One region of the Mesorhizobium sp. M0923 genome, then DNA from elsewhere that is predicted to be linked to it. Evidence: predicted binding sites of a transcription regulator. Region 1 holds the regulator's gene; the other holds the start of a gene.
The links. Region 1 encodes LexA, which represses DNA repair genes until DNA is damaged. Its sites were predicted from a motif close to TGTTCNNNNTGTGTTCNG; they were not measured.
Positions count from the first base shown of each region.

Region 1 (3,405 bases):
GCAATATGGCCTTGCAACGAGCGTGAGCATCGCGCGGCGCGTCGTCGCCAGCCTCACGATTCCAGCTCTCGCATCAATCTCAAGTGACAGCCGCCTTGATGGCGAAGCGCGCATCCTTCCACGCACCGGTGCGCAGGATGTCCTCAAGCACTTCGACGGCCTGCCAGACATCGGCATAGCCGACATAGAGCGGGGTGAAGCCGAAGCGCATGGTCGATGGCGCGCGAAAATCGCCGATCACGCCACGTTCGATCAGCGCGCGCATGATCTGGTAGCCATGCTCGTGCATGAATGAAATCTGGCTGCCGCGTTTTTCCCCGTCGCGCGTGCTTTCGAGCGTTAGCCCGTAAGTGCCGCACTTTGCCTCGACGAGCTCGATGAACAGATCAGCCAGCGCGATGCTCTTCTTGCGCACCGCCGTCATGTCGACATCGTTCCAGATGTCGAGCGCGCCCTTCAGCGTGCGCATCGACAGGACCGGCTGGGTGCCGCACAGAAACCGGCGGATGCCGGTGCCGGCCGCATAGCCTGGCTCGAAGGCGAAGGGCCGTGCATGGCCCCACCAGCCGGTGAGCGGCTGCTGGATGTCGGCAAGATGCCGCTCAGCCGCATAGATGAAGGCAGGCGCGCCCGGTCCGCCATTCAGATATTTGTAGGTGCAGCCAACGGCAAAATCGGCGTTTGCCGTGTCGAGCTCGACTGGCATCGCACCGGCGGTGTGGCAGAGATCCCAGACGATCATCGCCCCGGCTTCCTGGGCCCTGCGCGTCAGCGCCGGCATGTCGCGCAGTTCGCCCGACTTGTAGTTGACGTGGTTGACCAGCACCACGGCGGTGCGTTCGTCGATCAGCTCTTCGATGCTCGGCGCGTCGACCCCCGAGAGGCGCAGCAGCGTATCTTTTCGCGTCGAAACCACACCCTCAGCCATGTAGAGGTCTGTCGGAAAACTGTCGCCCTCGGCGACGATGACCTGCCGCTCCGGCCGCATGGCCATGGCGGCGTGCAGCAGCTTGTAGATGTTGACCGATGTCGTGTCGCAGACCACCGTCTGGCCGGCCGCGGCACCGATCAGGCGCCCGAGCTGGTCGCCGAGTTCGAGCGGCATGTTGAACCAGCCGGCCGTGTTCCAGGCGCGGATGAGATCATGCGCCCATTCTTCGGTCGCTGCCTTGCTCAATTCATCGAAAGCGGCACGCGAAGCGGCCCCTAGCGAATTGCCGTCGAGATAGATCACTCCTTGCGGCAGCACAAAGCGGTCGCGCATCGCGCGCAGCGGATCTGCAGCATCCATCGCCCTTATGGCAACGAGATCGCGAATTCCTGTCATGATTTGTCTGCTCCCCCAAGATTCACCGCAACGCCGGACACGCATCGACGGCATCCATCGGTCACGAGCGGTTCTCCATTACCTGGTATCGCGCAGCAAGGCTCCACCGGCGACAAGTTGCCTGACCACGCGGTGGAAACCAGGAGCCAAGCCAACCCAAGGTTGGCGTTTTGAGTTCGTTTCGTTCACGGTGCATTGACCAAACCGCACAGTCGATACGGCTTCAATTCCGTGCCCTTTGCCGGCTGACGGCCGATACCAGTGCCGCCTTCTGGGAACCCAGAGGCCGCAAACGAAAGCAGAATCAAGGCGATGACGCCCGCGGCGGTGAAAATGCAGCGTTCCGGTTTGGTGAGTGGTATCGTTTCCCGAGCCCTAACACATTCATTAAACTTTAAACAGTTGCGGAACACAACTGGAACAGATAGTGTTTGTTCTGGGTTTGTTTTTCTGATTCTGTTGGGGGTCGCTATGCTGACACGCAAACAACACGAACTGCTTATGTTCATCCACGAAAGGCTGAAGGAAAGCGGTATCCCGCCCTCCTTCGACGAGATGAAGGAAGCGCTCGACCTGGCTTCCAAATCGGGAATCCACCGGCTGATTACGGCGCTGGAGGAGCGCGGCTTCATTCGCCGTTTGCCCAACCGGGCCCGTGCACTGGAGGTGCTGCGCCTGCCCGATTCGATCGCCCCCGGCCTCAATGCGGCACGCAAGTTCTCGCCGAGCGTCATCCAGGGCAGTCTTGGGCAAGGTCCTCGGCAGGGCAAGCCGACATCGTCGCGCATGCCTGCAGCCGGCAATGACGACGATGTCGTCGCCGCCGTGTCGATCCCGGTGATGGGCCGCATCGCCGCCGGTGTGCCGATCGATGCCATCCAGCACCAGACGCATTCGATCTCGGTGCCGCCGGACATGATCATGGGCGGCGAGCATTATGCGCTGGAGGTCAAAGGCGATTCGATGATCGAGGCTGGCATTTTCGACGGCGACACGGTGATCATCCGCAATGCCGATACGGCGAGCCCCGGTGAGATCGTGGTGGCACTGGTCGACGAGGAAGAAGCGACGCTGAAGCGGTTCCGCCGCAAGGGCGCCTCGATCGCCCTGGAAGCCGCCAATCCGGCCTACGAGACGCGCATCTTCGGACCAGACAGGGTCAAGGTGCAGGGCAAGCTCGTTGGGCTGATCCGCCGCTACTGAGCTGCGCCCTTGGCGCCGGCTTTTGGCTTGTCGGCTCTGCGGTATGGCGGCATGCCCCGCGCCGCGCGGGAAAATTTCCGCTGCACGTGCCAGGGCCGGTATGATTTTTCGACGGCGAAGCGGATTTCGGCGCGTGTTGCCGCTTGTGGATCGAAATAGACGGCCGCACTTCCCGCGCGCGCCAGTTGCCGTTTGGTGACGACGAGGACCAGCCGGTCGTAGTAGCAGGGATTATGGGCGGTGGCGTCGTCGATGACGATCAAGCTGGCAAAGGCGCAGGCTGGCCGTGCAGTATCGCGGTCATTGGCTAGCGCGATGATCGCGCCGGATGGATGCCTGGCAAGGCAGAGACCGTCCGTGCAAATGAACGGCATGCCCGGCGGTAAGTCGGCCGGATCGGCAATGTCGAATTGCGGATCGTTCTTTCCAGGTGTTTCCGGCGCGACGATAGCCTCTGATGTGAGCGCGCGTTTCCAGTTGTCGATGGTGAACTCATTCGGGCGTGCCCGGTTGACCGCGAGTTCACCGCTGCCGATCGGCAGCGCGACGAGCCGTGCGTCCTCCGAGATCAATACATCGGGTACGCGCGTCTGCGTTGTCGTTAGCAAGCCGGCGAGCGCAAAAGGAAGGGCCACGAGCCGCAACCAGGTCGTCGCCATGCTGGCAATGACGAGGGCGATCGTCACCAAAAGGACAGATCTCAGCGAAATCAGCCCGACCGCATCGATCGGCGAGCGCTCGGAGATCCACCCGGACAGGGCGATCATCGCCGTCAGCCCCTTGCCCATCACGTAGAGGAAAGGCCCATCCGCGCCGAACGGCATCGCCAGCGCACTGAGGACGGCGAAGGGCATGACGACCAGTGAGATGATAGG
Region 1 covers NZ_JAMYNW010000001.1:502,678-506,082, reverse strand. Annotated here, with positions in the region: gene kynU (kynureninase) at 80-1,327, opposite strand; gene lexA (transcriptional repressor LexA) at 1,799-2,530, shown strand; gene NKH89_RS02415 (ComEC/Rec2 family competence protein) at 2,524-3,405, opposite strand, start outside.

Region 2 (3,405 bases), on a different contig from region 1:
CCTCGGTGCCGCCGAACCGGAACGGCGCGAAGGAGGCGCGGTGCAGCCGTGCCACTGGCCCGTGCAGATCGATCGCCGTGCGATGGCGCACAGTGGCGTAGCCCATATGCAGCTCGAAGCCGTAACGCGCATGATGGCTGCCGCAGCCGCACATCATGCGGTCGCGCAACACCTTGGCGACGATCGAGGCTGCAGCGATCGACTGCGAGCGCTGGTCGCCCTTGATCAGCGCTTTGCCCTCGCAGGGCAGGCCGGGCGGCACGTCGCGGCCGTCGGCCAGCGCCAGCTTCGGCCGGATTGACAGGCCGGCCACTGCACGGCGCATCGCCTCCAGGCTGGCCTTGAGGATGTTGGAGGCATCGATGCCTTCGGCGCTGACCGAGGCCATCGATACGGCGAGTGCGGAGCCGAGGATTTTCAGGAACAGCGCCTCGCGCTGCAAATGCGTCAGCCGCTTGGAATCATCGAGGCCGTCGGGGATGTTGGCGGGATCGAGCACCACCGCTGCAGCCACCACCGGCCCGGCGAGCGGGCCGCGGCCGGCCTCGTCCATCCCCGCCACCGGCCACAGGCCTTCGGCCATCGCCTTCGTCTCGAACGAGAAGTCGGGTTTCTCGACGATTTCGAAGAGAAGCGGAGAATCGGAACGCGGGCGAGCCATGGTGCGGCGAGGTTCGCATCGGCTCCGATTCTCCGCAAGTCCCCTCCGGGTCGGGCGGGGCACCGGACCAGGAGGGGCTACCGTCTGCAAGCCCGGGGACAGGACAGGCCGGACGGGATTTTTCGCCTGCTGCGGCCGCTTCAAGCGGCTGGCGCGAGACGCTTTGTCACAGCAGCATCAGCTGCTCGGTTGCCTTGGCGGCGGGGACGAACCGGTCGGTCCTCAGCGAGCGCCGCTCGGCATTGAGGCCGAGCCGTTTGGCGGCGATCTCGAAACGGCGGCCGATCTGCCAGGCATAAGGGCCGGAGCCTTTCATGCGCTTGCCCCATTCCGAATCGTAGTCCTTGCCGTCGCGCATCGAACGGATCAGCGACATGACGTGGCGATAGCGGTCGGGATAGTGGCGCAGCAGCCAGTCCTTGAAGATCGGCGCGACCTCCAGCGGCAGGCGCAGCAGCACATAGCCCGCTTCACGCGCGCCCGCTGCCTGCGCCGAATCGAGAATGCGCTCCATTTCCGAGTCGGTCAGTCCGGGGATGATCGGCGCGACCATCACCGAGGCCGGAATGCCGGCGTCCGAAAGCTGCCTGATCGCCTCCAGCCGCTTGGTCGGCGTCGACGCGCGCGGCTCCATCGTTCTGGCCAGCATCCTGTCCAATGTCGTCACCGACAGTGCCACCTTGGCCAGCCCGCGTTCGGCCATGCGTGACAGAATGTCGATGTCGCGTGTCACCAGCGCTGACTTGGTGACGATGCCGACCGGATGCCCGCGCGCCTCCAGCACTTCGAGGATCTCGCGCATGATCCGGTATTGCTTCTCGATCGGCTGGTAGGGATCGGTGTTGGTGCCGATGGCGATGGTGCGCGGCTGGTAATTATCCCTGGACAATTCCTTGTCGAGCAGCCGCGCCGCATCCGGCTTGGCAAACAGCTTCGATTCGAAATCCAGCCCCGGCGACAGGCCCATGAAGCTGTGCGTCGGCCGCGCGAAGCAATAGACGCAGCCATGTTCGCAGCCGCGATAGGGATTGATCGAGCGGTCGAAGGAGATGTCGGGCGATTCGTTGCGGGTGATGATGGTGCGCGGCTTCTCGACCTGTACCTCGGTCTTGAAGGGCGGCAGCTCCTCCAGCGAATTCCAGCCGTCGTCGAACACATGCCGGCTGACCGGCTCGAAACGGCCGGACGGATTGATGCCCGCCGACCTGCCGCGATTGCGGTCTGGGCGGACGCGCATGCCGCTCTGCTCGATCATCGCATTCGCCATCTCGGCCCTGCCAGCGCCGAAGGCGGCAATGTCGGCACGCACGATCTGTTCCATTTTGGCCCTTTCCCAGGGACTGTCCGCCCGCTGTCGAATCGCTCTGCTCATGAATGTATTCCTATCGCACCGAGTGGAACAAAGCAAGAACTTTCTCGCGGCGTGCCGCAAAAACTGGCGCTGCCCACCGCTTTCCGCTATTCGGCTAAACATGCTCAGCGTCCTGATCGAAACCCTGAATGACGAGGAGGGCCTCGCCCGCACGCTCGCCTCGCTGATCGGCGGCGCGGTCGAAGGCGTGGTGCGCGACGTTCTCGTCTGCGACACCGGCTCGACCGATCAGACGCACCGCGTCGCCGAACATGCCGGCTGCCACTATGTCAGCGGCGGCATCGCCGCCGGCATCAGGCAGGCCAAGGGCGACTGGCTGCTTTTGCTGGAACCGGGAGCGCGGCTGGGGGAGGGCTGGATCGACGAGGTCGTCGCCCATACGGCCAGGCAAACCATGGCGGCGCGATTTTCACGGGCACGCGGCAGCCGCGCGCCGTTCCTGTCGCGGGTCTTTGCCGGAAATCGCGCTCTCGCCGAAGGCTTGGTGATCAGCAAGCGTCAGGCCGCCGCGCTGTCTAAGAGCGCCCGCAGCGCCGAAGCGATCGCCCGCGGCCTGGCGACAAGAAGGCTCCACGCCGAGATCTGGGTGGCGCCGCGGAAGTGACGGCTTACCATCCCGGCCTAGGAAACGCCGCCCAAGCAAATTTTCTGGCGGGTTGTCGTTTATTGTGCATTGCACAAAATCTGGCCGGGGGTTACCATTCCCAGCGATACGGGCGAATGGGTTTGGGGTGTGCCGGAGCGGCGACGACGACTATCGTCGATGCTGTTCCCTCGACATTTGAGGACCCCGATGACCCTTTCAAGCCCTGACAAGTCCGGCGCTGCAAGCCTCGAGGCGATCGCACGCAACGGCGGTACGCTGCGCCGCATCGCCGCCCGCATTCCGACCTATCTTTCCGACCTTCGCGAGAATCCGGCATGGCTGCCGATGTTCATGCTGGCGCGCACCATGCCGGCGCGGCGGCTGCACTGGCGCGGTGCGAAGCCGGTTCGGCCGGCGCGCAATGTCAGTGAAACGATGTTCGCCGGCGTCGATCGCGATGCCGTCGTCGGCGCGCTGCGGACGGAGGGGCTCTATTCGGGCCTGACGCTGCCAGCCGCCATCCATGAGGAGATCGCCCGCTTCGCCGAGCACACGCCATGCTTCGGCAATTTCGACCGCCGGCTGGAATTCCTGCCCGAAAAACACGCCGATGCAGAAAAGCATTTCGGCCGCCCGCTGCTCAGCGGCCACTATTTCGAGCGGGTCCTCGACTGCAACGCTGCGGTCGCCGTGCAGCTCGATCCGCTACTCCTCGACATCGCAGCGCACTATCTCGGCAGCCAGGCCAAGCTGATCACCACCCGCGTCTGGTGGAGCTTTCCGACC
Region 2 covers NZ_JAMYNW010000002.1:338,232-341,636, reverse strand. Annotated here, with positions in the region: gene rnhB (ribonuclease HII) at 1-661, opposite strand, end outside; gene NKH89_RS05395 (PA0069 family radical SAM protein) at 828-1,982, opposite strand; gene NKH89_RS05390 (glycosyltransferase) at 2,134-2,637, shown strand; gene NKH89_RS05385 (hypothetical protein) at 2,827-3,405, shown strand, end outside.
Region 2: a site for LexA is predicted at 2,057-2,074, ahead of NKH89_RS05395 (PA0069 family radical SAM protein). Genes of this name have one in related genera too.